Regions from separate parts of the Duganella sp. Root198D2 genome, predicted to be linked through region 2. Evidence: riboswitches for the same ligand, from Rfam matches in the RefSeq annotation. Region 2 holds a riboswitch; the other holds the start of a gene.
What was found. Region 2 has a riboswitch for glycine ahead of ASE26_RS08930 (hypothetical protein). Riboswitches for the same ligand answer to the same signal wherever they lie in the genome.

Region 1: another riboswitch for glycine. It lies ahead of gcvT (glycine cleavage system aminomethyltransferase GcvT); the one in region 2 lies ahead of ASE26_RS08930 (hypothetical protein).

What each region holds. Positions count from the first base shown of each region.
Region 1 covers NZ_LMIC01000044.1:54,476-70,564, forward strand. The annotation lists gene ASE26_RS22155 (DUF1631 family protein) at 1-1,768, opposite strand, end outside; gene ASE26_RS30880 (hypothetical protein) at 1,994-2,161, shown strand; gene ASE26_RS22165 (ATP-dependent Clp protease proteolytic subunit) at 2,215-2,775, opposite strand; glycine riboswitch at 2,875-2,960, shown strand; glycine riboswitch at 2,988-3,092, shown strand; gene gcvT (glycine cleavage system aminomethyltransferase GcvT) at 3,142-4,260, shown strand; gene gcvH (glycine cleavage system protein GcvH) at 4,308-4,688, shown strand; gene gcvP (aminomethyl-transferring glycine dehydrogenase) at 4,754-7,633, shown strand; gene ASE26_RS22185 (hypothetical protein) at 7,702-8,031, shown strand; gene ASE26_RS22190 (hypothetical protein) at 8,028-9,551, opposite strand; gene ASE26_RS22195 (hypothetical protein) at 9,555-10,895, opposite strand; gene ASE26_RS22200 (winged helix-turn-helix domain-containing protein) at 11,084-14,317, shown strand; gene ASE26_RS30885 (hypothetical protein) at 14,337-14,792, shown strand; gene ASE26_RS22210 (fatty acid desaturase family protein) at 14,917-15,855, opposite strand; gene ASE26_RS30890 (GlxA family transcriptional regulator) at 16,045-16,089, shown strand, end outside.
Region 2 covers NZ_LMIC01000006.1:161,426-177,514, reverse strand. The annotation lists gene ASE26_RS08940 (SEL1-like repeat protein) at 44-1,126, shown strand; gene ASE26_RS08935 (C39 family peptidase) at 1,169-1,750, opposite strand; gene ASE26_RS08930 (hypothetical protein) at 1,764-2,408, opposite strand; glycine riboswitch at 2,562-2,656, opposite strand; gene ASE26_RS30535 (ABC transporter substrate-binding protein) at 2,827-4,050, shown strand; gene ASE26_RS30530 (carbohydrate ABC transporter permease) at 4,066-4,884, shown strand; gene ASE26_RS08915 (carbohydrate ABC transporter permease) at 4,881-5,726, shown strand; gene ASE26_RS08910 (ABC transporter ATP-binding protein) at 5,731-6,825, shown strand; gene ASE26_RS08905 (LacI family DNA-binding transcriptional regulator) at 6,842-7,873, shown strand; gene ASE26_RS08900 (GH1 family beta-glucosidase) at 7,956-9,323, shown strand; gene ASE26_RS08895 (glycoside hydrolase family 3 protein) at 9,335-11,815, shown strand; partial or broken gene ASE26_RS29770 (sugar MFS transporter) at 11,816-13,080, shown strand; gene ASE26_RS08885 (tryptophan halogenase family protein) at 13,038-14,561, opposite strand; gene ASE26_RS08880 (cupin-like domain-containing protein) at 14,575-15,588, opposite strand; gene ASE26_RS08875 (SapC family protein) at 15,572-16,089, opposite strand, start outside.

The DNA of each region.
Region 1 (16,089 bases), on a different contig from region 2:
GCGCAGGGTGGGCTTCCTGGAAGAAGAAATTCTTGTCGACCAGCGCAGCCTTCAGCACAGGAATCTGCAGGAAGCGGATCAGGTTGCGGATTTCCGGCGAAATGCTGGTATCGCGGAAGACGGTATCGAACACCGCCGACAACAGGTCGATGGTGCCTTCGTCGGCGCGCGTCAGGCTCCCCGCAGGCGCCTGCTCCTTGATCTGCGGCAGCAGGAATACATTACCCATCGAGCCGCCGGCCGCTGCCAGGCCTGGAGCCGGCATCGCACCGCCGCCAGCCTGCATGGGGCCAGCCGCGAAACCGGATGCCAGGCCCATGCCCGGCGCCGGCATCGCGCCGCTATCGGCACTGGTGAACACGGCGCCCGACGGCACACCGCGCTGCAACTGCGCCAGGAAATTCATCAGCGGCTCTTTGGCGTTGATCAACGATGCGCGCTGGGCTGCTTCGTTATTGGCGCCGCCATGGAAACCCTGTGCCGGTCCTTGCACCCAGCCACCCGCAGGCACGGCCACGCCGCCCGGCACGCCCGGCACCGCAACGCCGCCCATCATCCCGCCCGGGACGCCCGCAGCCACTACCCCACCCTGCATTCCCATGTCCGCAACACCGGCACCGGGGGCTGAGATGATCGGCAGGCCGCCGCCGGGTACAACGCCGCCGGCAGGAATCATCATGCCGCCCGTCAGCGCAGCGCCAGGAACACCTGGCATCATGCCGGCGCCTGCAGGCATCATGCCAACGCCAGCAGGCATTGCCATGCCGGGCATCGCGCCCGGAACAAATCCCGGAGCCTGCATTGCCTGGCCAGGAGCAGCCATCGGCGCCGCCCCCATGGCCGGTGCTGCGGCCGCGGCGGAATCCGCGGTGTGCGCCGGCGCGCCATACAGGCCCGGCGCAACGCTCAAGGTCGGCAGCGACAGGTCAAGGTCGCCCAATTGTTCAAATCCACTCGGTCCGGCCGCGGCGCCGCCTGGCGCCTCGCCCGTGCCCGAAAAGAACTGGCGCAATTGTTCCGCCAGTGCAGCCTGCTGGTTCTTCTTGCGCGAAGGAGCTTGCGATGCATCGTGCGAATCGGCACGGCGCGACTTGTGTTTTTCGACCGAGCCGGGACCGACGCCTTTGCGCTCGAGCGCGCTGCTCAGCTCTTCGAGCATGCTGCCGAAATCAAAGAATTGTTCCGGGCGCAGGAATGGCTTGATCAGCTCATTCGCTTCCTCATCCTTGATGAAATCGATCCACGCCTGCTGGAAGGCGCCGAGGAAGACTTCGGGACGGAAAGGATTCTGGTTGATGCGCAGGATGTCGCGGTCCAGCAGGAAGGCAAGGCGCACATTGAGCGTAGCCAGGCCGTCCGAGTACTTCACCTCGAACGCCTTGCTGAAACTGTTCAGGGTGACCTTGGTATCCATCTCTTCCATGGATACCAGCGACAGCGCGTCTGTCAACTTGCGGGCCGGCGCCTTCTGGCCAGGCGCCAGCTGGGCGATTTCCAGCCGCAGGTCATTTTCGAGCTGCTTGGCGAAAATGCCGAGGAAGGCGTAATGGTCGGTGCGCAGGCGATTGCCGGCGCGCAGGCGCGCCTGCAGGGTCTTGACGTCGACAGCATGGTCGGCATCGACCAGCTCGCCGGCCCAGGTCGTCGACAAGGCGACGAACTGCTCGCTGATGTGTTTATTCACCAGGCCAATCAGGTTTTCCAGCAAGGCATGCCGCGGCGTGACCGCTTTTTTAGGCGCCGAAGATGTTGGGTTTTCTGGAAGCATGGTCTGGCCTGGCTTTGGTGGTTATTCACATTGTCGCAGATTATTGCCAAGTGGCAATAGGTAAACGAAGAGAATTTCGAAATATTTAGGGTGCTGTGGAGAAATTGTTGAGTTTGCACCACGATGGTGCAGGATAAATCCTACAAACCTGGCCGTTGCATTCCGATTCACCTTTACTATTACACAAAGCAAGATGAAGTTCCGATCCTTCAGAAAGGAACTGTCATGAAATCCAGGAAAAAAACCAGCAAACAGAGTTCGAGCCCAGGCACCCGCCAAAGTGCCGACCAGGGTTCGCGTTCGGGCGCGCAATCGGGCAGCCAGCAGTCCGATACCGGCCGCCAAAGCAAGACGGACAAGAAAACACCGGCCAGCCGCAGCGGCAATCGCTAGATGAGCCGCGGCGCACGAGGGGCCTGGAAGCATGCTTCCAGGCCCTTGTCGTTTCAGATATTCGTCACGCGCTTGCCTTTGGGCGGCTTGAAGTCGGCGACCGCGTTTACCAGGCCCACTTTGGCAGCCTCCGGGGCGGTCAGGTGCAGGTCGGAATAGGCGTGGATATTCCAATGTTCGTCGGTCAGCTGCACGTGCTTGCGCAGGATCGCCTCGGTGCGCGCATCATCAGCCTGCAAGCCCTCGACAATGATGCGCAGCGCATCCGGCCGGGCGCCATGCGGCGCGCTGGCGTGGGACTTATGCACCATGAAACGCGCTGTTTCGCTGGCATAGCGCTCCTCGCCGGACAGGAACAGGATCACGGCAATTGAAGCTACCGCGCCGCCGTTATAAGTGATGATCTTGATGGGCAAGTTGCGCAGGTAATTGTGCAGGCACAGGCCGTCGCTGACGTAGCCGCCGTTGGACTGGATCAGGATGTGCGCGATTTCAATGCCGTCCTCCGTCATGTCCGCCACCGCGTCGAACATGCGGTGCACCATATCGCTGTTCACGTCGCCGGACAGGGTGAACCAGGCCTCCGTATCGCGCTTTTGCTTTTCTTCGCTCATGGTCGCTCCACTCTGTAAATGGATGTCCGGCCATTCTAGCGCAGGCGGTTCCAAAGGGGCGTCAAGATTGACTTTATTGTCCTCCTGTCATATAGTCGCAAGTCTTGATCGGGAGAGACCAGCGTACGCTGGCGCCGAAGGGGCATTACCCAGAAACTCTCAGGCAAAAGGACCGGTCAGGGGGCCAACCCCGCCAGCAAGCTGGCGGGTGGGGCTAAAACTCTGGAGAGCGGCCCGCCATGGCGCGGGGCCCACCGAAGGGGCGTGCGGGAATACCTTCCCGTTATCTCTCAGGTACCAAGGACAGAGGGGTAGGCGTATTCATGTTTACGTTTATTAACCCCTATTCTCTGCCCTGAGGTATCAATGACGCTCAAAGCAACCCCACTCAACAACGCTCATCGTGCCCTTGGCGCCCGCATGGTCGACTTCGGCGGCTGGGACATGCCGGTCAACTACGGCTCCCAGATCGAAGAGCACCACGCCGTGCGCAGCGACGTCGGCATGTTCGACGTGGCCCACATGTGCGTGGTTGACATCAAGGGTGCCAACGTACGTTCCTTCCTGCGCGGCCTGGTCGCCAACAACGTCGACAAGCTGCAGGTATCGGGCAAAGCCCTCTACTCCTGCATGCTGACCCCGGAAGGCACCGTCATCGACGACCTGATCATCTACTTCATCAACGAAGAATGGTTCCGCCTGGTGGTCAACGCCGGCACCGCGGAAAAAGACATCGCCTGGATGGAGAAGCAGAACGCAGCCACCGGCGCCGGCCTGGCCATCACCCAACGCCGCGACGGCGCCAACGCCATGGCCCTGATCGCCGTGCAGGGCCCGAACGCCCGCGCCAAGGTATGGGAAGTTATTCCGCAAGCCAAAGCGGCTACCGCAGAAATGAAGCCGTTCAACGTGGCCCTGGTGCCAGGCACCGCCTTCGGCGAAGCCATGGTGGCCCGCACCGGCTACACCGGTGAAGACGGTTTTGAAATCGGCGTGGCGGCAGAACAGGCTGAAAACCTGTGGCACGCCCTGAATGCCGCCGGCGTCAAGCCGGCAGGCCTGGGCGCGCGCGACACCCTGCGCCTGGAAGCCGGCATGAACCTGTACGGCCAGGACATGGACGAAACCGTGAACCCGCTGGACGCCGGCCTGGCATGGACCATCGACCTGGTCTCCGAGCGCGACTTCATCGGCAAGGCAGCCCTGCAAGCCAAGGGCCAGAACGCCCAGTTCGTCGGCCTGATCCTGCGCGAAAAAGGCGGCGTGCTGCGCGCCCACCAGAAAGTCATCGCCGCCAACGGCGAAGCTGGCGAAATCACTTCCGGCACCTTCTCCCCGACCATGCAGCAGGCAATCGCGCTGGCGCGCGTGCCGATGGGCGTGACCGTGGGCGACACCGTGCACGTGGAAATCCGCGACAAGAAGCTGGCCGCCACCGTCGTGAAGCTGCCTTTCGTCCGTAACGGTAAAATCCTGGTTGCTTGAGCCAGAATTCTGCAGAACCAAACAATAACCTTAGCCTTGGAGCCAATATGAGCAACATTCCAGCAGACCTGAAGTACACCGAGTCCCACGAGTGGGTACGCGCTGAAGCAGACGGCACCGTGACCGTCGGCATCACCGAATTCGCGCAAGATGCCCTGGGCGACATCGTGTTCGTCGAGCTGCCAAAAGTAGGCGCATCCTTCACCGCCGGCGACGACGCTGCCGTGGTGGAATCGGTGAAAGCCGCTTCCGACATCTACGCCCCGGTTTCGGGCGAAGTGGTTGCCGTAAACGACGCCGTGGTCGGCGCACCTGAATCGATCAACGCCGACGCTTACGCGAACTGGCTGTTCAAGATCAAGCCTAGCGATGCCGGCGCCATCAACGGCCTGCTGGACGCAACTGCTTACGGCAACGTAGCGCACTAATTACTGCATTATCGGGCCCGCTGTGTGCGGGCCCTTTTCACATTCTGGCCAAGAGATTTCCCACCATGACCCGCACCAGCCTGACCCAACTTGAAGCCCGCGATGCTTTCATCGCCCGCCACATCGGCCCGGAAGCCGCAGAACAGCAGCAGATGCTGGACGTGCTCGGCTACGCAAGCCGCGCCGCCCTGATCGACGCCATCGTCCCGCCAGGCATCCGCAACAAGAGCGCCCTGCCCCTTGGCCAATTCATCCAGCCGCTGCCGGAAAACGAAGCGCTGGCCAAGCTGAGAGGCATCGCCTCCAAGAACAAGGTGCTGAAATCCCTGATCGGCCAGGGCTACTACAACGCCCACACCCCGGGCGTGGTATTGCGTAACATCTTCGAAAATCCGGCCTGGTATACCGCCTACACCCCGTACCAGCCAGAGATCTCCCAGGGCCGCCTGGAAGCGATCCTGAACTTCCAGCAGGTGCTGATCGACCTGACCGGCATGGCCATCGCCAACTCGTCCATGCTGGACGAAGGCACCGCCGCTGCCGAAGCCATGACCCTGATCCAGCGCGTCGGCAAGTCCAAGTCGAACACCTTCTACGTCGCCAACGACGTGCTGCCGCAGACCCTGGAAGTGGTGCAGACCCGCGCCGAGCCGCTGGGCATCACCGTCAAGACCTTCGACCCGTCCGAACTGGCCGGCGTCACCGACGCCTTCGGCGTGCTGCTGCAGTACCCGGGCGTGAACGGCGTTGTGCGCGACTACCGCGCCGCCGTTGAAACCGTTAAAGCTTCCGGCGCCATGGTGATCGTTGCCGCCGACCTGCTGGCCCTGACCATGCTGACCCCTCCGGGCGAATGGGGCGCCGACGTGGTAGTCGGCAACTCGCAGCGCTTCGGCGTACCGCTGGGCTTTGGCGGCCCGCACGCCGGCTACATGGCGACCCGCGACGAGTACAAGCGCTCCATGCCGGGCCGCCTGGTGGGCGTGACCGTGGACCAGAACGGCAATAAGGCTTACCGCCTGGCCCTGCAGACCCGCGAACAGCACATCCGCCGCGAAAAAGCGACCTCCAACATCTGTACCGCACAGGTGCTGCTGGCCGTGATGGCTTCCATGTACGCCGTCTACCACGGCCCTAATGGCCTGAAGCAGATCGCCGAACGCACCCACCGCTACGCCGGCATCCTGGCTGCCAACCTGAAGTCCCTGGGCTACTCGGTCAACGAATCCTTCTTCGACACCCTGACCGTCGCCACCGACAAGGCCGACGCGCTGCACGCCGCCGCTGTTGCCGCCGGCATCAACCTGCGCAAGATCGACGCCAAGCACGTCGGCGTATCGCTCGACGAAACCTGCGACCGCGACACCCTGGCCGCACTGTGGAACGTGTTCAGCGGCGGCAAGGCTGCCCCTGACTTCGACGCAGTGGAGGCAGCGGTCGGCACCAGCTTCCCTGAAGCGCTGGTGCGTACCTCCGCGTACCTGGAGCACCCGACCTTCAACCGCTACCACAGCGAAACCGAAATGCTGCGCTACCTGCGCTCCCTGGCCGACAAGGACCTGGCGCTGGACCGCACTATGATCCCGCTGGGTTCCTGCACCATGAAGCTGAACGCCACCAGCGAAATGATCCCGGTGACCTGGCCGGAGTTCTCGACCATCCACCCATTCGCGCCAAACGACCAGACCGTCGGCTACCGAGAAATGATCGCCCAGCTGGAAGAAATGCTGTGCGCCGTGACCGGCTACGCCGCTGTCTCGCTGCAGCCTAACGCCGGCTCGCAAGGCGAATACGCCGGCCTGCTGGTGATCAAGAAGTACCACGAGTCCCGTGGCGAAGGCCACCGCAACATCTGCCTGATCCCATCCTCGGCACACGGCACCAACCCTGCATCGGCCGCCATGGTGGGCATGCAGGTTGTCGTTACTGCCTGCGACGACAAGGGCAACGTCGACCTGGCCGACCTGAAAGCCAAGGCGGAACAGCATTCCAAGAACCTGGCATGCGTGATGGTGACCTATCCTTCCACCCACGGCGTGTTCGAAGACGGCATCACCGAACTGTGCGAAATCATCCACTCGCACGGCGGCCAGGTGTATGTTGACGGCGCCAACATGAACGCACTGGTTGGCGTAGCCGGCCCAGGCGCGTTCGGCGGCGACGTATCGCACCTGAACCTGCACAAGACCTTCTGCATCCCGCACGGCGGTGGCGGCCCAGGCGTCGGCCCGATCGGCGTTGGCGCACACCTGGCCAAGTTCCTGCCTAACCAGCGCTCCAACGGCTACGTGCGCAGCGAAGACGGCATCGGCTCGATTTCGGCCGCACCGTTCGGCTCCGCATCGATCCTGCCTATCTCCTGGATGTACATCGCCATGATGGGCGGTGAAGGCCTGACCGCCGCAACAGAAACCGCGATCCTGAACGCCAACTACGTTGCACGCCGCCTGGCGCCGCACTTCCCGGTCCTGTACTCGGGCCACGACGGCCTGGTAGCGCACGAGTGCATCCTGGACCTGCGTCCGCTGACTGACGCCACCGGCATCAGCAACGAAGACGTGGCCAAGCGCCTGATGGACTTCGGCTTCCACGCGCCGACCATGAGCTTCCCTGTTCCAGGCACGCTGATGATCGAGCCGACCGAATCCGAGTCCAAGGTTGAACTGGACCGCTTCATCGACGCCATGGTCGCCATCCGCGCCGAAATCGCCAAAGTGGAATCGGGCGAGTTCGACAAGCTGGACAACCCGCTGAAGTTTGCCCCGCACACGGCGGAAGTGCTGCTGTCCGACAAGTGGGACCGCAAGTACAGCCGCGAAGTGGCAGCCTACCCGGTACCATCGCTGCGCAAGCAGAAGTACTGGCCGCCAGTCGGCCGCGCCGACAACGTGTACGGCGACCGTAACCTGTTCTGCGCCTGCATCCCGGTCAGCGACTACGCATAAGCGAACGCTTGCCTGAAACGCCAAACGCCGGTACCGTGAGGTGCCGGCGTTTTTTTAATGGAATCTGAATGAAGCAATCTAATAAAGCAGCCCTGTTTTCAGGACTTGGCTTCCCCGGCCTTGGCCAACTGCTCGTGCAGAAACGCACTGTCCGCGGCCTGGTCTTCATGCTGCCGGCGCTGGCGGCGTTCTCCTGGCTGATGTACGGCCTGTGGAAAGCCACCTCGGTGCTGATGGATGAAGCCCTGAGCGGCGTCCTGGCGCCCGACCCCATCGCCATTACCCAGCGCCTGACCAAAGCCAGCATCGTACCCGGCGCCTCCATTGCAGGCTGGATCCTGCTCGCTTGCTGGATCGCCAGCATCGCCGACGCACTCCTGGTGCGCGACAAGCCTTAAGCTACGCTGCGCGCCACCCGCGCAGCGCGCTGCACATCCTGCGCTTCGTCATCCCAGACTGCGGCCTGGGTAATTTCTTCCGCTCCAACCTGGGCGCCATCGGAATTAAACCGCAGCCAGGCCAGAGCGCCACCGGGCGTGATGCCGATTGCATGCACCCCGCCGTGGTTCGGCGCCGCTATCAGGGCTGCCATCACCAGCGTGGTGGCAATCGGTACCGGCATGCCCCAGTGGCCGCCCTGCTTCCGGCACACGAGCCACAGCCCGCCAGCACCGTCGCCGTAAGCCAGGTGCTCGCCAATCGGGCTCGCTTCGCTCCACACCACGCAAGCACCGCCGATATTGGCAACCGGTTGCGGGACCGACTGCCCGCCGCGATAGACCACGATGCTCTCGCCTGCCACAAACACATCCGGCACGTTCGGAACGTTGGACGGTGCCAGGTGCAGGTTGGTCGCACGGCGCGGCAAGCCCTGGTAGTCGATCGCAATACCCCACGACGCGGCGCGCGCAAAGCTATTGAAGCGCAGCGTGCGGCCGCAAGGCGTATCGTTCAAGCGCCAGGCGCCCGGAACGCGATAGCTGCCGATTGCCGTCGCCAGCGAATCCGCGCCATCCTGCTCCTCCCATGCTGTCAGCGGACCTTCGACCGCAGCGTTGAAATACCAGGTGTTCGCTGCCGTCACCAGCACCATCGGGACCGCACCCGATTGCAGCAAGCCAAACGAAATGCGCGTTACATCGTGCTCCACTTCCGGCACATGGCGCGGCGCCATGCCGCGCATCGTCTCCACCCAGGCAGCTTCGTCGAGGTGGTTAGGGATGCCGACCGCCACATGCAAAGTCGGCCCGCCGCCGCTGGCCCAGGGCGCGACCGCCAGCGCCAGTGCGATCGTGCCATCGGGCGACTGCTGCACGTCCAGCGCCTGCACCTTGCCCGGTTTGTTCAAGGGCAACATGCCGCTCAGGTCCGTCTGCGACCAGCGCCCGAATGGCGTGCGACGGAACATATACAGCGAACGATTGGCTCCGACCGTGAACACCAGCGGCAAGCCGGAGGCGTCGCGCACCACGAACAGCGGTGAACGCGCCATGGCGGGCGCTGCGCAAGGGCTGGAACGATAGCCCGATTCGTATAGCGGCACCAGCTCCTGCCGCACCAGTGCCGGCAGGTCGCGGCCGGACGTCACCTGGCTGCGCCAGTACGCCATGTCAGCCGGCTGCGACGCATCGTAGCGGTCGAACACCGCGTTATAGGCCCGCAGCAGGCGTTCCTTCACATCCAGCTCCGCCAGTTCCGGGCGCGCCAGCAATTGCAGCGCCAACTCGGCGCGGCCGCGCACGGCCTCGCCCTGGCAACTATACAAAGTAGTCCACGACAGCGCTTCGCTCGCCATCGGCTCCCGTTGCAGCACAATGCGCGCCACGCGCGCGGCAGCAAAACTCAGGGCGCCCGATGCATTGGCGCCACCCCATTTCCGGACCTGCGCCACAGGCGCAGATGTCATCAGCACAGACATGCTTCATTCCCCCAGTTCGATTTCTATGTCACCAGACTCGTTGATGCGCAAGTCACGGCAACCCAGCTTGCGCCCTGGGGCCAGTCCCTCGGCAACGGCGGCAAACATGTCGCCGGTAGCCGTTGCCAGGAAACCGGCAATATCCTGTTGAACCGCGGCCAGGCTGGCGGCATTGCCTTCCCACCACAGGTTCATGCGCTGCACATTCAGCAAGTGCGGCAGCGGGTCCGACACCACGTAAATGCCCGTGGTCCCGGCATCGGTGGCCGGCACACCCTTGCGCGCCAGCGCGGCAACGCCTACCCGGCCGTTCTCCACCAGCCACTGCAAGCGCAGCGACCATTGCAGGGTGGCACGCGCCCAGGCCTTGCCCATATAGCTGCGCTGGCGCGACAGCGGCAATTCCTGCTTCACGCTGTCCCATTCATAGCGGCCCAGCACGCTGCTGATATCGATGGTCGGGCGCGGCACGCCGTCCGGGCCGGCTTGGCGGCCCATGGTCACCATGCATTGCAAGTCCTGCTCCGACTCGCGGTCATGCAAGGTACGGTTGGCCTCCTGCCAGTTCAGCAGCACGTGGTCGCGATAGATCCAGCCATTGCTATTACGGATGAAGCGGGCGCGCAAGCCATTCCTGAGTGACGCCTCGACGCCGGATTTCTCGTTCTGGCAGTCCTGCGAATTGACCTGAGCCACTCCCTCGCGCGAGGCGACATAGTCTGGCAAGGAGTCCAGGCGACGCTGCAGCTTCTCCACCACCATTGGGTAAATGTATTGGCGCAGGAAGCTGTCGCGTTCGATCACCGCGCGGCGCATTGCCGTTTTGTTGAGCACGGCCGGCGCCAGGGTGCGCAACCAGTTGCCAACTGCAGTGATAAAGAATTCCTTCAGCGGGCCGTTGTCGCACGGCATGTGAGATTTATCTACATCACACAGGGCCGCTTGCAGCACCAGGCCGCCATATTCATTGACCGCAGCAGTGAACTCCAGGCGCCAGCCAGCGACCGACTGACGCAGGATCTCGCGCCGGCCATAGGCGTTGTAAAAGCGCAAATTCCCGGACGAAAGGGTCAGTGTCAGATGGGCAGTGTTTGGTGCCGAGGAGTCATAACGGATCTCGACCGGACGCAGCTCAACCTTATCCTCGCCTTCCCCGCCAAGCGCCAGGCTGCCCACTTCCATGCTGCCGTAACGTATCTCATTAGGAAACTCCCCGGCGGCGCGCATGGCGTCAATCGTGCTTTCCAGCAACTTTCCAGAGGTGAACCAGCTGGCGGAGAGCTGTTGCACTGAAGTCGTGGTGTCAGCCCCGATTTCAAAAAATACCGCTTTAGTTGTGACCATTTTTGCTTTTAAGAATGTTAAGATTTGGCCGTTTGGCAATGACTGCAATGTAAGAAAAAAAGCCTTCCCTCGCCTTCCGGAAATCTTCCGAAGGCCGGAAGGAAACCTTCCGGACCGGAAGAATTGCTCCGGAAGGTTTCTAAGTCATTGATTTATAAGAGACAGATAAGAAGAAGGTTGAACAGGCCATGGAGTTTCAATTCGGCGACTGGTTAGTCAGTCCAGAAGCCAATCTCGTCAGCAATGGGGATGCCAAGACGCAACTCGAACCGCGCGTGATGGCGGTGTTGCGCTATCTTTGCCGCCATCCGGGGGCGGTAATTCCGGCGGAAGAGATCCTGCAGGCTTGCTGGGGAAGCAATGAACTGGGCGATAATCCGGTCCACAAGGCCATCACCCAATTGCGCCGCGCCTTTGGCGATTCGAGCACCGAACCGCGCTATATTGAAACGATCCGCAAGCGCGGCTATCGCGCCATCGCGCCCGTCATCACCTTCGCCGCCCCGCCCTCTACAACCTGGGAAGGCGGTTCACCATTCCGTGGCCTTGAGTCATTTCAGGAAAACCACGCAGCCATTTTCTTCGGCCGCGTGCAAGCGACTGCCCAGCTGCGTGAGCTGGTTCTGACCCAAGCCGCCCATGGTTGCCCCATGGCACTGGTACTCGGACCTTCCGGCTCCGGAAAGACTTCGCTGGTCCGCGCTGGGCTGCTGCCACAGTTAATGGCCGGCGCCATCCGCTCCGACGAACCGGTCGGGCTATCCAGCACTGTCTACCTCGACTGCGCCGACCTTGGCAGCGGTACCCTGTTCCAGGCGCTGGCTGGCGCCTTGATCGACGCCGACATTAACGGCGAGCCGCTTTTCCCCGGGGCCAGCGCCGACAGCCTGGGCCAGCGCTTGGTTTCCGATCCTGACGCCGTGGCCGCCGAGTTACAAGCACGCGCATGTCCCCGCGCTTCGGTCGGGGTATTCATCGACCGGCTCGAAGCAGTCTTCCGTGCGCAACCCGGTGAAGCCGACCGCTTCATGGAAGTTATCGAATGCCTCGCGAAATCGAATTGCCTGCTGATGCTGATGGCCTGCCGAAACGACTTCTATCCCGAGGTGATGGCGCAGCCAATTTTGCTTGCGCTGAAATCACGCGGCGGCCATTTCGACGTACTGGCACCGGACGGCGCGGATTTTGCTCAGATCGTTCGTCAACCAGCGTTGGCGGCCAGCCTGACTTTCGAAAAAGACGAAGCGACCGGAGCCAGCCTTGACGATGTACTTTGTGATGCTGCCCGTGGGAACCCTGACACTTTACCGCTACTTCAATACTGTTTAAACGAGCTGTATCGGCAACGAAATGAGAATGGGCAACTACAGTTTTCCGTGTATCAAGAACTCGGTGGGATCGACGGCGCAGTCGGAGTCCGGGCCGAACAAGTGGTTAGTGGCCTAACCGAAGTACAGCTGGGCGCGCTGCCTCGCGTTCTCTCGTTGTTGGTAAATATTGGCGAGGATCAGGCCTCGGTCACCTCTCGTCGCAGCCCGCTTTCTATGCTACGCACCGAAGATGAGCGTGAACTGGTGCGAGTGATGGTTGAGGCACGCCTCTTCGTAAGTGAATTGGCTGGCGAAGTTCCAAGCTTTGGCGTAGCCCATGAAGCCTTACTGCGTCGCTGGCCGCGAGTATCTGCGTGGATCGATGGTCACCGTCAAGCACTGCAACTACGAACTCGATTACATGGGCAGGCCGAGCGATGGCAACATGCAGAGCGCCGTTCAGACCTTCTCATACCCCAAGGTATGCAAACGCACCAAGCTGCAGAACTTTTGCACTTACAAGATTTTGCGCTTGCACCACTTGAGCTCGATTTCATTCGGCAATCCATTGCGCGCGCAAAGATCCGTGAACGCATCAATATCACAGTGATTTCAATTATTGTCCTGCTGGCCATCCTCTCCGCAGTTCTTGGAATTAGCGCGCGAAATTCACAACGTGAGTCTGAAGAGCACCGAATTGAAGCAGAAGGATTAATGGGGTATATGCTTGGCGACTTCGTCGAGAAAGTAAGGCCGCTAGGAAGACTGGAGCTGTTGGATGACGTTAGTTCAAGGGCGCTTCAGTACCTTACAACTACCAAACATTCTGCAACGACTCCAGAATCCGTGGCACAACGCGCAAAAGCGTTACAAGTCATCGCGGAGGTAAACCTCTCACGGGCGACGCCTGCGAAAGCTAAAGAGGCATTGTTAACTGCACGCGAGCTCTTGCAATCACAGGGTTTGTCGGACCGAAATCAGGAAGCACATCTCAAAAGCTTAGGCACGAATGCTTATTGGCTCGGGTTGGTTCACCTGAAGCAAAGAGATTTCGGAAACGCCGAACGCTATTTCAACGAATACAGAACGGTAAGCGAACGGTGGCTTGCGATCGCGCCTGAAAACGTCGATGCAATAATCGAGCTAGCTTACAGCCACAGCAATCTTGGAACCCTTGCGCTACGTCAAGGCAACTTGGAAAGCGCTGCGTCGTATTTTTCCACTTCTGTGCAACTCAAAGAAAAGGCACTGAAAAGGCGAAAAAACGCCGAGCTTTCGGGTGGTTTAGCCAACAGCATTGTCGGACTCGCGGCGGTGGAGGTTAGGCTCGGACACCTCACCAAGGCATACGAGCTGTATGCTCAGTCTGTGCAATTGCTTCAGGAATTGCTTGCACAGTCTCCGAACGATGCAACTTGGCGGTTAAGGCTTAGTAACACGTTACGCTTTCAAGGTGAACTTAGCGTGGCGATGGGCCATTCAGTCCAGGGAATCAAGAAGTATCAGGAAGCAAATGTGCTTCTCACCCATCTGGTTCAACAAGATCCAAGCAACCAAGACTGGTTTTACACTTTGGCGGAAAACCAGTTGCGAATCATTCGCGAAGGGCTAATTGCGGGCGAACTCAACCCTACAATGTCTAGCCTGGATACGCTACTCAAGAGCATTTCAAGCATCCATAGCAATGAACCGCAAATGGCCCGAGCAGGAGCACTCAAAGGAAGAATCAACGCGCTCAAGGGCGAGGTGTTGCTTGCGGCCAAGCAAGCTCCCGATGCAACGAACCGTTTCAGCGCAGCAATAACCGAACTTGAGGGCCTGCTTGGAAAAAACAAATCTGATGCGCTGCTACTTGAAAACTACGTTCTTGCGCTGCTTGGGCAAGCACACGCTCGTGGCTGGAAAACATCGGAGTCTCAAGACGACTGCCGTAAGGCGCTGAGCACTTTGAAATCTTCGAATGGCGATCTTCGCGATTTTCATTTCATCGTTCCATCGGCGATCGCCAACCAATGCTTGGGAAACCGCGAAGAGCTTGCCGAAGACAGGGAGAAATTAAATCAAATAGCGTACCGTGACGAGCGCTATCTTCGAATCATATCGTCGCAATAAACAAAGAAAAGGGACTCCCATGACAAAAATCCAAAACTCACCGGCTACGGCACCGGTTATTCAGGTCCAAGTTGTTGCGACTCCTGAGATCGACCCAACGTCGAAAAAAGTAAAATACATTACAACCTTTACCCCGGAAAAGATCAAAGCGACCCAACCCGATACTATTTTGAGCTATGAACTCGTGACGCCAACCCCGTCAGGCGTGAAGTTCAAATCGGTTAAAGTTACTGGCAAGAAGCCCGAGCAAATCAGTCCACCCACCATTAGCCAAAGCGGAAAAGTAATGGTGTTGACAGATGCCAATACTTTTAGAGAAGTCTTAAGTCTGACAATCCGCTTCAAGGATTCCGATGCGGTAGAGTTCGATGTGGACCCTGAAGTAGAGAACGATCCAGGCGAGTTTGAATCTCACGATTCGCCCGCGCCAACGGTAATGCGCGAGCCAGAAGTCGGTAACGACCCTGGCGAATAACTTTATGACGAAGATATTCTGACAGTCGCCGGCAGCGGTCATATTGACCCGTCGGCGTCTACATTAATGTTCGAAAAGACGATTCCCCGACTATTGAAAGTAGTTCGGTTTAAGTCAAAGTTCATCAGCGCATATTGTCCAAGGCGCCGCGGGCGCCGCTAATGCGGCGTACCGCCGCGTTTCCATTTGTGGCAGTACAGCGGAGGATTACGGCCCAATACGATGTGGCGAGGCACGAGGTGCCTTCGAAGTAACCACGTTCACGTAGCACCTTATGCAGCGCTGGCAGTTTGTAGCCAGGTACGGTTGCGGCCATGTGATGTTCGACGTGGTAGTTGACGAAATTGGGCGCGACCAGCAAGCGCGCAAGCGGGCCAGCTAAAGTGGTGGCTGTATTCCGGCGCGGGTCGCGGTCCATGTGGTCGGGGACGCCGCCATGCTCCCCCATCACGCGCAGGCGGACCAGTAGCGGGAAGACGAACAACTGCCCCAGCCACCAGCAACCATAGACTTGGGGCACTCCCAGCGCCCACAGTACGGTGAAAATCATCCCGTGCATCACGAACACCGGATACAGCGCGCCACGATCGGTTGGCCGGAACTGGTAGGCGATCCCTTTCACACCATTGACTCCGGAGATGTCGCGCAGCAGTTTGCGCAGAAGGCTGGCCCGCGTCGCGGGATAGCTGGTGACGAAGGCCAGGTCCGGGTCATCACCGGTGCCTGCCCTGCGGTGGTGATCAAGGTGACCGCGCCGGTAAGCGGCGTAAGGCACATTCGGTAAAGCGCCGAAAATCCATTTCCCCATCCACTGGTTCACGCCGCGCGAGGTGAAGAAGTTTTCGTGTGCGGCATCGTGCGTCAGGATCGCGAAGCCAAGCGCGCGGCCTGTGAGCAGCACACTGGCAAGGATCCATGCAACCGGGTGATGCCACAGCGCAGGGAGCGCGAAGCCTGCGGCGACCAGCGCCACGTTGACGATCACGACGCCGGTGGCGCGCCAGTTGTCGGCCGTGGTGAAGGCACGGAGCTCTTGCTTGTCAATGTAGGAGAGGATGTTCATGCAGCCATCCTAGCCCCGGCATGTCGGACGCATGGTACATTATTCGCCATGTCACATACTTTTTCAGCCATCACGACAAGCATTTACATTGACCACAATTGCTGGGCGGGCGGCGTCATGCTGATTCGCGAGTTGTTGGCGGTTGCTGGCACTTTGAATGCTCGTGAGCCTGATTTGCGAGCGGCAGCAATGTTCGAGGTATCGCTGGTTGGACCGACCATGCAACCGGTGCGT
Region 2 (16,089 bases):
GAAGTTTCGGTACGTAGCACTCCTGGCTTGCCTGCATCTCCCCGTGCAATTCGCACATGCACAGGCTTTTTCCCGCACCCCTAACGAAGAGTACGCAAAAGGCAATTACGCGCGCGCTTTCCGTGGTTTCTTTGAGCAGGCATCCCGCAGCAATGACCCCAATGTGCAGTTCAACCTGGGCATGATGTATGAGCGCGGCCAAGGCACAGACCAGAACGACGTTGAAGCCGTGAAGTGGTACTCGCGCGCTGTCGACCAGGGCAATGTCCCCTCGATGCGCCAGCTTGCCGGCCTGATGGCCGCGGGCCGCGGTATCAAGCAGGATGGTGCCGGCGCCCTGGCCCTGCTGCGCAAGGCTATCGAGCAGAACGACGTGGCAGCGATCGAGCAGGTGGCGGGCATGTACTTCGAAGGCCGGGGCGTTCCTGCCGACCAGGCGCAGGCCAAGCAGTGGTACCAGAAAGCTGCTGCAGCCGGCAGCAAGACTGCGCAGGAAGCACTGACCCTGATTGCGGCCATGGAGCGCCAGGCTGCCGGCCCGCTCGCGCCGATCCGCAAGCGCGCGGTCGCTGGTGACGCCAACGCGCAGTATGACCTCGCTGTGGCCTACCATACCGGCAACACGGTGCCGAAAGATCCTGCGCAAGCGCTGGAGTGGTACTTGAAAGCGGCTGAACAAGGGCACGCAATGGCGCAGTTTTACGCTGGCCTGCTGTACTCCACCGGCGATGGCGTAGCGCAGGACCTGGCACAGGCGCGCGCATGGTTCACAAAATCGGCGGCCCAGGACAACAAAGATGCCGCGACCAACCTCGCTGTGATGCTCGACTTGGGCAAGGGCGGCCCGGTTGATATGCCGCAGGCTGCAATCGTGTACCAGCAGGCAGCCAAGCTGGGTAGCGCACAGGCGCAGGTACGGCTGGCAGGCATGTACTGGATGGGCCAGGGCGTGAAGAAGGATTACACCCAGGCCGCAGTCTACTATCGGCAGGCGGCGGAGCAGGGCGAAGTCACTGCCATCCGCAAGTTGGTCTACCTGCTTGAAAACGGCGTGGGGACGGCCCGTAATGTAGACGAGTCGAAAAAGTGGGCGGCCAAGCTGGAGCAGCTGGGCGGTAGCAACTAAAGCGAAAAAGCCCGCCGGGTCGGTCCCGGCGGGTTTTTTCAATCAAGGGCTGACGTTCATGCGCTGCGTATGCGTCCAATTATGGTCGGATGCGCTGACAGCAGAAGCAAAGGTGCGGTAAGTCTGCCCCTCGCCTGGCCACGGATTCATGATGTAGATGTAGTTGGTTCCGTTGTAAGTTTCATAGCCGCGTCCCACCATGATATGGCCGCCGCCGCTGCTCCAGCCGTAGCGGATCACGAAGGGGCGGTTGCCATTGATCTCATTCACCACCGAATTCCACGACAGGTAGTTGTTGATCGCCGTATTCGAAACGCCCCAATTTCCCAGGATGTTCTGCACGCTGCCCGAAGTGCCGTACATATTGTTCGGGCGATTGGCGTAGCTGTTCCAGTTGAAGGTGCTGTTGCCGCAGGCGTAATTGATGCCGTAGGCCCAGTTCACGATCTGGCATTGGCTCGGCGTCCGGTTGTAAAAATTCAGCACCGCTTTGCTGGAGGCTGACCAGCACCACTGGCTGTGCTCCTGGATGGTCAACGGAACGTTCAGCGTGCGCCATTGAGCAAAGGCGGAGGGCAGGGCAAGCACCAGCGCAGCGCCGGCCGCGATTTTTGCGATTTTCATGTTCGGCTCCTCCTTAGCGGAATGCTTCGATGTTGGCTTTGACTGCGGCGCGCAACGGCTCCAGCAAATCGGCGCCTTCGACCAGCTGGCTGCCGTTCTTCTGCAGCAGCAGCGATTCGCGGGCTGAATGCAGCGGGGCGAACCTGGCGCGGTCAACTTCCAGCAGGTCGGCACGTGCCTGGTAGATGCGGATGAAGCGCAGGTTGGAGCGCGCGCCGTTGCCGTGGACGGCCATGGCGGCATCCACGTCTTTCGCCAGCACTGAAGCGCCATATGCGACGGTTTCATAGCGGCCGTTCACTTGCTGCACAGTCGCCAGCCCGATCGGCTTTCCGTGCAAGGAAATGACGAAGCGCCATTCGCCTGTCGGTTTGGCCAGGGAGGCCAGGTCGCCGCGTGCCAGCAGTTCTTTCGGATCCACAGTGTAGACCTCAAAGCCATGGCCGACCGTGGCTTGCTTCAAGTCGCCCACGTCCGTGATATCGAGCGGGAAATCGACCGGTGCACTACCGGGACGGATCGCCTGCTGGTGCTCGGCGAATTGTGCGAGTCCGCGTTTGGCGGCCTGCAATGCCGCGCCGTTGTCTGCTTTTGCCAGGAACGGGGCGGCTATCATCGCTGCGCAGGCAATGCGCAGCCAGAGTCGATGCATATGCATGTGACTACTCCTCTGAAGGTTGGTCAGATATCTTTGAGGTGCGAGGTGACTGCCCCCTCTGTGCTGGACCTGAGAGTTTCACAGGCGTTGGCGGCCTGCTTGCTCCTTCGGTGCGCCAGCGCTGCTTTGCCGGCGGCTCTTCAGAGTTTTGAAAACACGCGACCGGTCCTTGGGCCTGAGAGATTCCGGGGGCGGCTTGCTCCTTCGGCGTTGTCCATGGGTGGGACAAACTCTCCCGATCGCGCGACCGGCGTGCGCCGGCAGCAAAAACAGGATAGCCCAGGGATTTATACGATTTCAATCGTTTTCCGGTACACGTTGCGTTTTCGCCATGAGGGCCTTTCCTGTTATTCTGTTGACACCCGCCCGTGAAATTGGTAACGTTTCCAAAAATAAGCAGCACACTACAGGAGACGGGATGTTTAAGCAGTTATTTGCTTGTGCAATGGCGCTCGGCGCCGCATCCGCGCAGGCTGCCGGGCCGAGCGCGGAAGTGATCCACTGGTGGACGTCAGGCGGCGAATCCGCTGCCGTCAAGCAGCTCGCGAACGCCTACCGTGCCGCCGGCGGCACCTGGATCGATACTGCGATTGCCGGCGGCGAACAGGCCCGTGCAGTCACGCTTAACCGCATGGTTGGCGGCAAGGCGCCGGCCGCCGCGCAGTTCAATATCTCCAAACAGTTCCTCGATATCGTGGACCAGGACATGCTGGTGCAGCTGGACGACGTGGCGCGCCAGGAGCACTGGGAATCCACGCTGCCGGAACCGATCGTGAACACCATCCGCATCGATGGCCATTATTACGCGATGCCGATGAACGTCCACATGCAGACGTGGATCTGGTATTCCAAGGCCGCGTTCAAGAAGGCTGGCATTCTAAAGGAACCTGCAACCGTCGATGAACTGTATGCGGCACTGGATAAGCTGAAGGCCGCCGGACTGGTGCCGTTGGCGCACGGCGGGCAGGCATGGCAGGAACACATCCTGTTTGCGTCGCTGCTGGCGAATATGGGCGGGCGCCAGCTCTACCTGCAGGTGATGCGCGACCGCGACCAGCGCGCGATCAACTCGGAAGCGGTACGCAAGGTGCTGCTGGCCTACAAGCGGCTGCAGTCCTACGTCGATCCAGCCTCGCCGGGCCGCAACTGGAATGATGCGACTGCGATGCTGGTCAGCGGCAAAGCCGGCGTGCAAATCATGGGCGATTGGGCCAAGGGTGAATTCAGCAATGCGAAAATGGCACCCGGCGTCGATTACGGCTGCATTCCTGGCCTCGGCGTGAATTCGCCTTACCTGATTCAGGGCGATGCGTTTGTCTTCCCGCGCTCGGAAAGCGCGGAGGTACAGCAGGCACAAAAGCTGATGGCGAAAGTGCTGCTGGCGCCCGCAACCCAGGTGAACTTCAACAAGCTGAAAGGCTCGGTGCCGCCGCGCGCCGATGCCGATACCAGCCAGCTCGACGTCTGTGCGCGGGCTGGCGCCGCCATCATGCGCGACCGTAATCGCCAGGCCGGCGCGCCCGAAATTTATCTGACGCCTGACCAGAACGGTGCGGTGCAGGATGCGTTGACCGCTTACTGGAACACGTCGATGCCGGTGGACAAAGCGCAGAAGGCGCTGGCCGCAGCATTGAGGAACTAAGCAGTGCGCCGAGCCATGTCCTATGCGGCGCTGTTGCCGATGTTGCTGACGGTTTGCGTGGGCTATCTGGGCTCGTTCGCCTGGACGTTCTATGTATCGCTCACCAGTTCGCGCAGCATCGCGACCAGTAAGCTGGTCGGTATGGCGCAGTACGAGCGCTTGTTCGACAACGAGCGCTGGCTCTTGTCGCTGCAAAACCTGGCGCTGTTTGGACTGCTGTTCGTGCTGGCCTGCATGGTGATCGGTTTCCTGCTGGCCGCCGCGATCGACCGACAGGTGGCAGGTGAGGGCGCATTGCGTACCGTGTTCCTGTATCCGTATGCGATGTCGTTTGTCGCGACCGGGCTTGTATGGCAGTGGATATTGACGCCGGGAGGTATTCCCGGTGTCGAGATCGACTGGCTGGTAGACCAGGATATGGTTCTCTACACGGTCGTGCTGGCATCAGTGTGGCAGGCCTCGGGCTTTGTGATGGCGCTGATGCTGGCTGGCCTGCGCGGCGTCGATCCTGAGATCTGGAAAGCGGCGCGGCTGGATGGCATACCAGTTTGGCGCGTCTACGTTTCCATTGTGCTGCCAATGTTGGCGCCGACACTGGCGACGGTGTTCATCCTGCTGGCGACCATGGTGGTGAAGCTGTACGATGCCGTCGTGTCAATGACCCAGGGCGGGCCCGGCACAGCCAGCGAAGTGCCGGCGAAATTCATCATGGACCACCTGTTCCTGCGCGCGAATATCGGCCTGGCCTCGGCCGGCGCCGTGGTGTTGCTGCTGACGGTACTCGCTTTGCTGGCGCCGTGGGCCTATGCCCGCAGCCGGAAAGGCGCGGCATGAAGGCGGCGCGCATCGGGCTATATGCCTTCCTGGCCAGTGCGGCGCTGTTCTTCCTGCTGCCGCTATACGTGATGCTGGCTACTTCATTGAAGTCGATGGATGAAATCCGGCTGGGGAATATCTTTGCATTGCCGTTGGCCCCTACACTGGATGCTTGGCGTGCTGCCTGGAGCGAGGCCTGCACCGGCGCTGCCTGCGAGGGCGTGCAGGGCGGGTTCTGGAACTCGGTACGCATCGCTGTGCCAAGCACGGTTGTGCCGATCGCGCTCGGTGCGCTGAATGGCTACGCTTTGTCTTTCTGGCGGCCGCGCGGCGCCAGCCTGCTGTTCGGCATCTTGCTGCTGGGTGCCTTTGTGCCGGTGCAGGTGATGATCTACCCGCTGGTGCGCATGATGGCCGGCCTGGGCGTGTTTGGTTCGCTGCCGGCAATCGTAATCGTGCACCTGGTGTTCGGCATGCCGGTATTGACGCTGCTTTTCCGCAATTACTATGCGGCGCTGCCGCAGGAGCTGTTCCATGCCGCGCGCATCGACGGCGGCGGCTTCTGGCGCATTTTCTGGCATGTGATGCTGCCCCTGTCGGCGCCGATGCTGGTGGTGGCGGCGATCATGCAGCTCACAGGCGTGTGGAACGATTACATCCTCGGCCTGGTGTTTGCGGGCCGCGACAACCTGCCGATGACGGTGCAGTTGAACAATGTGATCAACACGACGACGGGAACCCGTCTTTACAACGTCAATATGGCCGCCACGATCCTGACGGCGCTGGTGCCATTGACGATCTATTTCTTGTCGGGCCGCTGGTTCGTGCGCGGCATCGCTGCCGGCGCAGTGAAAGGTTGAACGGATGTCGAACGTAAGTCTTAAAAAGCTGGACATTACCTTGGGCGGGAACGCCATCATCCGGGACCTCGACCTGGAGGTGGAGGAGGGCGAATTCCTGGTCCTGCTGGGGCCTTCCGGTTGCGGCAAGTCGACGCTGTTGCATAGTATCGCGGGGCTGACGGAAACCAGCGGCGGCACGATCGAGATCGGCGGCAAGGACATGTCGCGTACGGACCCGAGCGAGCGCGAGATCGGCATGGTGTTCCAGTCATATGCCCTGTACCCCACCATGACGGTCGAGAAGAATATGTCGTTTGGCCTGCGCATTGCGGGCGTGGCGAAGGCGGAGATCAAACGCCGCGTGGACCGCGTGGCCGCGATGCTGCATTTGGGCGAACTGCTTGGCCGCAAGCCGGCGGCCCTGTCGGGCGGGCAGCGGCAAAGGGTGGCGATTGGCCGTGCCTTGGTCCGCGAGGCCAGCGTCTACCTGTTCGATGAACCGCTTTCCAACCTCGACGCCAAGCTGCGCACGGATTTGCGGCGCGAACTCAAGCTGCTGCACCAGCAACTGGGCGCCACCATGATTTATGTGACGCACGACCAGGTGGAGGCGATGACGCTCGCCAGCCGCATTGTCGTGATGCGTGCGGGGCAGGTCCAGCAGGTCGGCACGCCGGGCGAAGTATACGAACGGCCCGCGAACCTGTTCGTCGCCGGTTTTCTTGGTGCGCCGGCCATGAATTTCATTGACGGCGAAGTCGGCGCAGGCGGCATGTTCTCTGGCGGTGGCCTGCGGCTGGCGCTGGGCGGGATGGCTGCTGCGATGGCCGGGCGCAAGGCCGTTTTGGGCGTGCGTCCGGAACACATTTCGCTGGCGCCGGGCGGTTCGCTGCAAGGCAGGGTGACCCTGGTGGAGCCGATGGGCGCCCACCGCGTGGTGTGGCTGGATTGCAGCGGCAAGCAGCTGTCGTGCATCCTGCAGGGTGGCCGCGCAGTTGCGCCGGATGATGCGGTCGCATTCGAGATTGATGCACAACGCGCGTCGCTGTTCGATCCGGACAGCGGCAAGCGCTTTGATTTGGCGGGCGCTTCAAGTATGCTCGCGATGACGTTATAAGAAGAAAAGGATTCCAGTGGCCACTATCAAAGACGTAGCCCGCTTGGCGGGCGTAGGTTTGGGCACCGCCTCCCGTGTCGTCAGCGGCAAAGGCTCGGTGTCGCCAGCCACGCTTGAAAAGGTAAAGAAGGCAATCGACGAACTGGGATTTCGCCCGTCGCATGCGGCGCGCACGCTGTTGACCGGCACCAGCCAGATGATCGGTGTTTATATTCCAGTCCTGAGCGGCACCTTCTACACGCCCATCCTGCAGATCATTGACACGGAGCTGCGCACTGCCGGCCTGCATATGGTGGTGGCCTTTGGGGTGGGCCTGGGCGATGAACGCAAGCAGGCCAAGGACGGCATACAGTTCCTGATGGAACGCGGCTGCGACGGCCTGATCGTGATGACCAGCGCTTTGCTGGACGAAGACGTCGCGGCCATGGGTGCGCAGCAGGGCAGGATCGTGGTGCTGAACCACAACCTGGCCAGCATTCCGGACCAGTGCTTCACTTTGGACCATAAGCTTGGCGGCCGGCTGGCCGCGCGCGCATTACTGGACCACAAGCATCGCGATATCGCCGTGGTGGCAGGCCCGTCGCGCCTCGCCGACAACGTGGCGCGCGTCGAGGGCTTCATGGCGGAGTTGCAGGACGGCGGCATCGATACCAGCCGCATGTGGGTTGCCGAGAGCGACTTCTCGCCGGCCGGTGGCTGGGCCGCGGCCAAGGAACTGGTGGAATCGGGGCATCGCTGCACGGCCCTGTTCTGCGCCAACGACGAAATGGCGGTCGGCGCGCTGTCCTACTTCCAGGAGGCGGGTATCCGCGTGCCAAATGACTTGTCCGTCATCGCTTACGACGATACGCCGAGTGCGGAGTTTTCCGCGCCGCGCCTGACCACCGTCCATATGCCTTGGCGTGAAATGACGATGAATGGCTTGAGCGCTTTGCTGAACCGCTGTTACGACTTGCGGCGCACGGTGACGCGCAGCTTCCCTGTGACGGTCACGCTGCGCGCTTCCCTGGCCAAGGCGGCCAGTGTCAAGCGCAAGGCTGTCGCATGAACTGAACCTGCAAAAGGGGGCGCTTGCGCCCTTTTTTTCGAGTGAATGTGGAAACCTTTCCAAATCCTGTACACTACTGAATATGACTACTCCAGACCAGATTGAACCAGGCGCCCCGGCGCGCAGCGACTTCGCGCGCGACTTCCTGTGGGGCTGCGCCACCTCGTCCTATCAGATCGAGGGGGCCGGACGCGAAGATGGGCGGGCGGAATCGATCTGGGACCGCTTTGCCGCCACGCCCGGCAAGGTGCGCGACGGTTCGAGCGGCCTGGTGGCCTGCGACCATTACCACCGCTGGCCGGAAGATATGGATATCGCGCGCGACATGGGCCTGAACGCCTACCGTTTTTCGATTGCATGGCCGCGCATCGTCTCCGAATTCGGCGCGGCACCCAACCAGAAGGGCCTGGATTTCTATTCGCGCCTGGTGGACGGCATGCTGGAGCGCGGCATCCAGCCCTGGGCTACCTTGTACCACTGGGATTTGCCGCAGTACCTGCAGGACCGCGGCGGCTGGGCCGAGCGCGACACGGTGCAGCGCTACCTCGAATTTGTCGACGCGGTATCGCGCCGCCTGGGCGACCGGGTGCGGCATTGGATCACGCACAACGAGCCCTGGTGCACCGCCATCCTGGGTAATTTCGAAGGGCTGCATGCGCCGGGGCTGACCGATTTCAGCACCGCCCTGCAGGTCTGCCACCATGTGCTGCTCTCGCACGGCAAGGCAGTTCCGCTGATCCGCGAGAACGTGCCAGGCGCGCGGGTCGGCATTTCCCTCAGCCTGCATCCGCTACGCGCAGCCAGCACTGGAGAGGCCGATCGGGCGGCCTGCGAGCGCCACGACGGCCTGCGCTACCGCTGGTTCCTCGATCCGCTGCACGGACGCGGCTATCCAGCGGCGACGCTGCAAGAGGTGGGCGCAGCGGCGCCGGTGGTGCACGAGGGAGACATGGAGACGATCGCGGCGACGACCGATTTCATGGGCGTGAACTATTATTTCCCCGAGACGGTAGCAGACGCGCCCGGCCACGAGCCGCTGGATGCACGCGTGCTGCCGCCGCCAGCCGGCGCGCAGATCACCGCCATGGGCTGGGAAGTGGCGCCGGAAGGCATGAGCGAGCTGCTTGGCCGCATTCATGCCGATTACGCGCCGAAGGAGTTATACATCACCGAGAACGGCTCCTGCTACGACGATGAAGTGCTGGCCGATGGCAGCGTGGCCGACGTTGGCCGTCGACGCTACCTGGCGCGCCACCTGGGCGCAATGAAGGACGCGATTGCGGCCGGCGTACCGGTAAAGGGCTATTTCGCCTGGAGCCTGGTCGACAACTTTGAGTGGGCGGAAGGCTACCTGCGCCGTTTTGGTCTGGTCCACATCGATTACACAACACAAGAACGAAGGCTGAAGGACAGCGCCAAGTGGTATCGCGCCTTCCTGCAACAGCCGTAAAAGGAGACAGGATGAAACAGGTTTCACTGCTGGCCGCTGCGATGGCCATGGCGCTCGCGGCGGGCGCTGCACCGCTGGCCGACTGGCCGCACGTAAGCAGCGCAATCAAGGCCGACGCGGCGCTAGAGAAGCGCGTTGCCGATATCGTCGGCAAGATGACGCTGGAACAGAAAATCGGGCAAATGACCCAGCCCGAGATCAAGACCGTCGCGCCCGACGACGTTCGGCGCTACTACATTGGCTCGGTGCTGAATGGCGGCGGCAGCTGGCCGAATGGGAACAAGCGCGCCAACGCGGCGGAGTGGCTGGCCCTGGCGCAGAAATACCACGATGCGTCGATGGCGACCGATATGGCGGTCAAGGTGCCCGTGGTATGGGGCATCGACGCCATTCACGGCAACAGCAACGTCTTTGGCGCCACGCTGTTCCCGCACAATATCGGCCTCGGCGCGGCGCATAACCCCAAGCTCGCCTATGAGATTGGTGCTGCGACCGGCAAGGCGGTACGGGCCACTGGCATCGCCTGGGTTTTTGGTCCGACTATCGCTGTGGTGCGCGACGATCGCTGGGGACGTACTTACGAAAGCTTCTCCGAAGATGGCAAGCTGGTGGCACAGTATGCGGGCGAATACGTGAAAGGCCTGCAGGGCCGCTTCAAGACCGATGCCAACGTGCTGGCAAGCGCCAAGCATTTCGTCGGCGACGGCGGCACCGACCAGGGCAAGGATCGCGGCAACAACAAGTCCTCGCCGGCGGACTTGCTCAACCTCCACGGCGCAGGCTATATGCCGGCGCTGGCGGAAGGTGCGCAGACGGTCATGGCGTCGTTCAATAGCTGGAATGGCGTAAAAGTGCATGGCAGCCGCGAGTTGCTGACCGATGTGCTGAAGACCAAGATGGGCTTCGACGGCTTCGTGGTCAGCGACTGGAATGGCATTGCCGAAGTGCCGGGATGCCGCAACGATAGCTGCCCGCAGGCGATCAATGCGGGGCTCGACATGATCATGGTTCCGGATGACTGGAAGGCTTTCATCGCCAACACCATTGCCCAGGTGAAAGCGGGGGAGATCCCGATGTCCCGTATCGACGATGCGGTGACCCGCATCCTGCGCGTCAAGCTGCGCGCGGGACTGTTCGACAAAAAACCTTCGCAGAACATTTATGCCGGCAAGGATGCTGCCTTGCAGGATCGCGAACTGGCGCGCCGCGCCGTGCGTGAATCGCTGGTGCTGTTGAAAAACGAAGGGCCGGCGCTGCCGCTGGCACGCGGCAGGAAAATCCTGGTGGTGGGCAAGAGCGCAGACGACATCCCCAACCAGACCGGCGGCTGGTCGCTGACCTGGCAGGGTACTGACAATACCAATGCCGACTTCCCGAATGCGGACAGCATCCTCACAGGTATTCGCGCTGCTGCGGGACAGGGCAATGTGGAATTCAGCGTTGACGCGAAAGGCGTTGACCTGTCGCGCTTCGATGCCGTGATTGCGGTCATTGGCGAGCGCCCCTATGCGGAAGGCGACGGCGATATAGGTCCCTCGGGCACGCTGCGGCACAGCAGCCGGTATCCGGAAGACCTTGCCGTCCTGGAAGCAGTGGCGGGCCAAGGCAAGCCGGTAATCACCGTGTTCGTTGCGGGCCGTCCCCTGTTCGTGAACGACTTGCTCAACCTGTCCGACACATTCATCGCGGCGTGGCTGCCTGGCACCGAAGGCAAGGGCGTATCCGACCTGCTGGTTGCGGGCCCGCGCAACTACGCCTTCGGCGGCAAATTGTCCTTCTCCTGGCCCCAATCGGCTTGCCAGACGCCTTTGAACTTTGGCGACGCAGGCTATACACCGCTGTTCGCCTTGAACTATGGCTTGCGCAAAGGGCAGCGGTCGAAGCTGGGAACACTTGATACTTCCTACGCTCCGGGCGGCTGTGGTTCGAGCAATACCGTGACGGTGCACGGACAGGCAGACCGCGCCAGCTTCCCGTTGTCGATCCGCAGCGGCAGCCAGCAACTGGCATTGGGCGCCGATTTGAATGCGTCTTTCCGCCTGCCGGGCATCACGGTGCAGACGGCGCAGGTGAACACGCAGCAGGACGCCAAGCAGGTTACATGGTCGGCGGGAGCTCCGGCCGGAGCGGCGCTGGTCGCGCAGGGCGCCAAACCGATCGTGCTGCCGCCTGCCGCCGTACGCGACGGGGTCTTGCAATTCGATGCTGTCGTGGCCGCCCCGCCGCAGGGTAAAGTCATGCTGACAATGCAAGATACCGCATTGGATGCGACCAGGCTGTTCGCCCGCATTGCAGGCAAGGGCAAGCGGAGCATCAAACTTCCCCTGGCCTGCTTCACTGCGCGCGGCTTGCAGCTGGAGCGCCTGGACAAGCCGTTTGCCATCAGCGCCGGCGCCCCGTTTGCCGTAGCCATCGCCAACATCGAAATCGCCGGCGGTGCAGCTGGCGCCGCCGATGCGGTACGTTGCGAAGAACTGACCAAGGAGAACTAAATGGCGAGCATTGCCCCTGACTCATCTAACGTCGCGCAGCAGCATGCGGCTGGCGGCACGCAGGACAACGCCAACACGAGCGCGCTGGTGATCGTTACCATCCTGTTCTTCATGTGGGGCTTGATCACGTCCCTGAACGATGTCCTGATCCCGCACTTGAAGGCGATCTACACGCTGACCTATGTGCAGGCAATGCTGGTGCAGTTCTGCTTCTTCGGCGCGTACTTCATCGTTTCGCTGCCGGCGGGAGCGCTGATTCGCCGCATCGGCTACCAGAAGGGCGCGGTGACCGGCTTGCTGATTGCCGCCGGCGGCTGCGCGCTGTTCTATCCCGCCTCGTTCGGTGGCTACGGCCTGTTCCTGTTTGCTTTCTTTGTGCTGGCATCGGGCATCACCATCCTGCAGGTGGCCGCCAATCCCTACGTGACCGTGCTTGGCGCGGCGCGTACGGCATCGAGCCGCCTGACGCTGACCCAGGCCTTCAATTCGCTCGGCACCACCATTGGTCCTTCCGTCGGCGGCCTGCTGATCCTGTCGGCGGTTGGCGCGGCTGCTGGCGCCGCGGCGAATGCAGCGACCGTGCGTGGTCCTTACCTGGGGTTGGCCGCTGCGCTGGCGCTGCTGGCTGTGTTGTTTCTCGCCGCCAGGCTGCCGCAGATTGCCGATAGCGGCGATGCGTCGCTACCGGGCGAAGGACATGGTTCCGCGTGGGCGCATCGCCACCTGGTACTGGGAGCAATCGGCATCTTCCTGTATGTGGGCGCGGAAGTCAGTATCGGCAGCTTCCTGATCAATTTCCTCGGCGAGCCGCATATTGCCGGCCTGTCGCACGCCGACGCCGCGCATTACGTCAGCATCTATTGGGGCGGTGCGATGGTGGGACGTTTCATCGGCTTCGTCGTGATGCGCGTTGTCAGCCCTGGCAAGACGCTGGCATTTAATTCCTTGCTGGCGATCGCGCTGGTGCTGGGCGCCGTATTCGGCAAGGGAAGCGTTGCGATGTGGGCGGTCCTGGCAGTTGGCCTGTGCAATTCGATCATGTTCCCGACCATTTTCAGTATGGCGCTGAATGGACTGGGCAAGTACACGGGGCAGGGCTCGGGCATCCTGTGCATGGCCATTGTCGGCGGCGCACTGGTGCCGTTCGCGCAGGGCGCGCTGGCCGATTCGATCGGTGTGCAGGCGTCCTTCATGCTGCCGGCCGCCTGCTATGCCTTCATTTTTACTTCGGCGCCAAGTACTCTTCCATGTACGCCGCGCAGTAGTTCTCCAAGTACTGCTGGTGCGGCGGCAGCTGCACCACAGTACGTGCCACATTGCTGCGGATGCTGTCGAGGAAGCAGGACAGCTCAGCGTCGCCCATCAAATCCGCGGACGGGTGGTGCTGCATCGGCGTGATGCCCTGTCCCAGCATCACTTGGACCCAGGAGTTTTCGGCAAACAGTTCATTTGACAGGCGGAACACGCGGCCTGTTTCGCGGAACATGTCGATGCGATGGCGCAGCGACGCCGGCACCTCCATGGCGGCGCAATGGCGCCAGAACGCCGCGTCGCGCCGGTTCGTGACCTTGTAGTGCAGGATGATGAAATCGCGGATATGCTCGATCTCGCTCCATGCCTGCGTGTTGTATTCGTCGATCTCCGACTGGAAGATGCCATTTGAAGGGAACATCTGCAGCAGGCGGATGATGCCGCGCTGGATAAGGTGGATGCTGGTCGATTCAATCGGTTCCAGGAAGCCGCTGGCCAGGCCGATCGCAATGCAGTTCTTGTTCCAGACTTTGCGGCGCTGTCCGGGCTTGAAGCGGATCACGCGCGGCTGCACCAGCTGCTCACCGGTGATATTCGACATCAGCCTGGCGCGTGCGGTTTCGTCGTCGACGAACTTGCTGGAGAAAACAATGCCATTGCCGACGCGGTGCTGCAGCGGGATGCGCCACTGCCAGCCCCATTCGTGGGCGATGGCCCGCGTGTAAGGCACGGCTGGCCCGCTGGAGGAAGTCTGGACTGCGATCGCGCTGTCGTTGTGCAGCCACTGCGACCAGTCTTCAAACTCAGCGCCCAGGGTTTCGCCGGCCAGCAAGGCGCGGAAACCGGTGCAATCGATGAACAGGTCGCCCTCGAGCATGGCGCCGGAATCGAGCTGCAGGGCCGTGATGCAGCCGCTGGCGGCATCGGTGTGGACCTTGGCGATCCTGCCTTCGATGCGCCGTGCGCCGTAGCCTTCCGAATATCTGCGCAGGTATCGTGCATAAGCGCTGGCGTCGAGATGATAGGCGTAGTTGATGCCTTCGCATGGCAGGTGGCCAAAACGGTTCATTTGCGCGGCTTTCAGCTCCAGGCAGTAGTCGCCGTAGTCGCCGGCCAGCTTGCGTTCGCGGCCCTTATGCCAGAAATGATTGAATCCGGCGGTCCAGTGATCGGTACCCGTCATGCCGAAGGAATGGATATAGTCTTCGTTGACGTTGCGCCAGTTCTCGAAGCTGATGCCCAGCTTGAAGGTGGCCTTGGTGGCAGCCATGAATTCCTGTTCATCGATCTCCAGCAGCCGGTGGAAATTCAGCAGGCTCGGGATGGTCGCCTCGCCGACACCAACGGTGCCGATTTCGTCCGACTCCACCAGCTTGATGTCCAGCACTTTGCCAAGGCTGCGCGAAATCGCTGCGGCAACCATCCAGCCGGCGGTCCCGCCACCTGCAATGACAACGCGCCGCACTGGGCGGCGCCGGGATTGTTCATCTCTCACTTCGGGTCTCCGCTTATCGGTTGATTTTCTTGAGCAACTGGGCGCGCAGCATGCGAGCTGCGTTGTCGTCGATCGGGCCGAGCATACCCCGGGCGCCCTCTGGAACGTGGGCTGCCGTTCGTTCATCGGCCTCGAATACGTAATGACGGAAGATCTCCTGCCATGCGCTGCGCTGTTCTGGCGGCAAGTCGCGGATCGAGAGCAGCGACAGCATGAGCGCATTGACGGGCGTGTCCATGTAAGGCGGCGACTGGCGCCACCAGTAATTGACCAGCACATTGAAGCACTCCAGCGCTTCGACATGGTGCCACCACATGCTGGGGATGAAGATGGCATCACCTGGCTCCAGTTCGGCGCATTGCGCATGGCGCATTGCTTCGCTGAAGCGGGGGAAGCGTTCGAGGTCCGGCTGGTGCAAGTCGACCAGGCTGATTGGCTGGCCGGCCGGCGTGAAGTCCAGTGGGCCGACGTACAGGTTCGCCAATTGGCCTGGCGGGAACAGCGTGAACCTGCGTCTGCCGGCAGTCACGCAGGCCAGGTTGTCGGGCAGGTCGTAGTGGGCCGGGATGCGGGTCCGGTTGCCGATCCAGATGCTTGCGAGCGCGTCGCGCGCGTCCAGGCCAAGGGGATTTTCCTCAAGGTAGCCCGGCAGGGCCGTTTCTATAGTCGTGGAGCCGACGTAGATGGTGGGAGGATGCGGATTGTCGCGCTGGCCGGCGAGTTGCATCAGGACGTGGTCCAGGCGCGTGTGCAACGAGGCGAAATTGAAGCCGCTCAGGTCCTCGTTGTAGAAGATGCGCCCGCCGATGTCCGGGGCGGCAAGCATGGCGGTCACGGTGGCGTCGCGGCAGAAACGGCGCAGGTATGCGTCGGCGCTGGCAGCGCCGTGGCGGCCTGCCTGCACCGCCGGCCAGCCTGCCATCAGCCCGCGCAGCACCAGCGGTTCGGTGGAAGCCAGTACCTCATCGTCAAGGTCGGATGGGGAGATGCCGCGCAGCTCCCTGATCGGCTTAGCACTGGCCGGCATGGAGGCGGTTCTTGCGGTCGATCAGCGCGCGGAAATTGGACATGGAGGCGATGACCATGTAGGCGGAAAGCAGGTAGCCGGCACGGTTCAACCGTTCCAGCGCGCTGCCAGGCAGCGCGGCAAGGCGTTCTTCGTTGATGGTGTAGAAGCCTGCCAGGCGGTTCTGCGACCCGTCATCGAGTTCCATGTCAAATACGAATGGTTCCAGCAGCTGGTGTTCCAGTAACCCCGCCAGGAAGCCTCGCGCCTGTTGCAGTCCCTGGTGGATGGCCAGCAGGGTGGAATTGACGCGTTCCAGGTATTCGGAAGTTCCGCCGTGTGGCAGGAATACGCGCTCGCCGCAGGCATTGTTGATACGCGGGTTCTCCAGGTCCACATGCACCGTCAGCTCATCGCCGCTCACTCCGATCAGGAAGGGCTGGCGCTCAATCGCCAACGGCACGTAAGGCGCCTCCCAGCCGTGCAAGTCGAGGAACAGGTTTTCGCCTTCCTGGAAGCCGA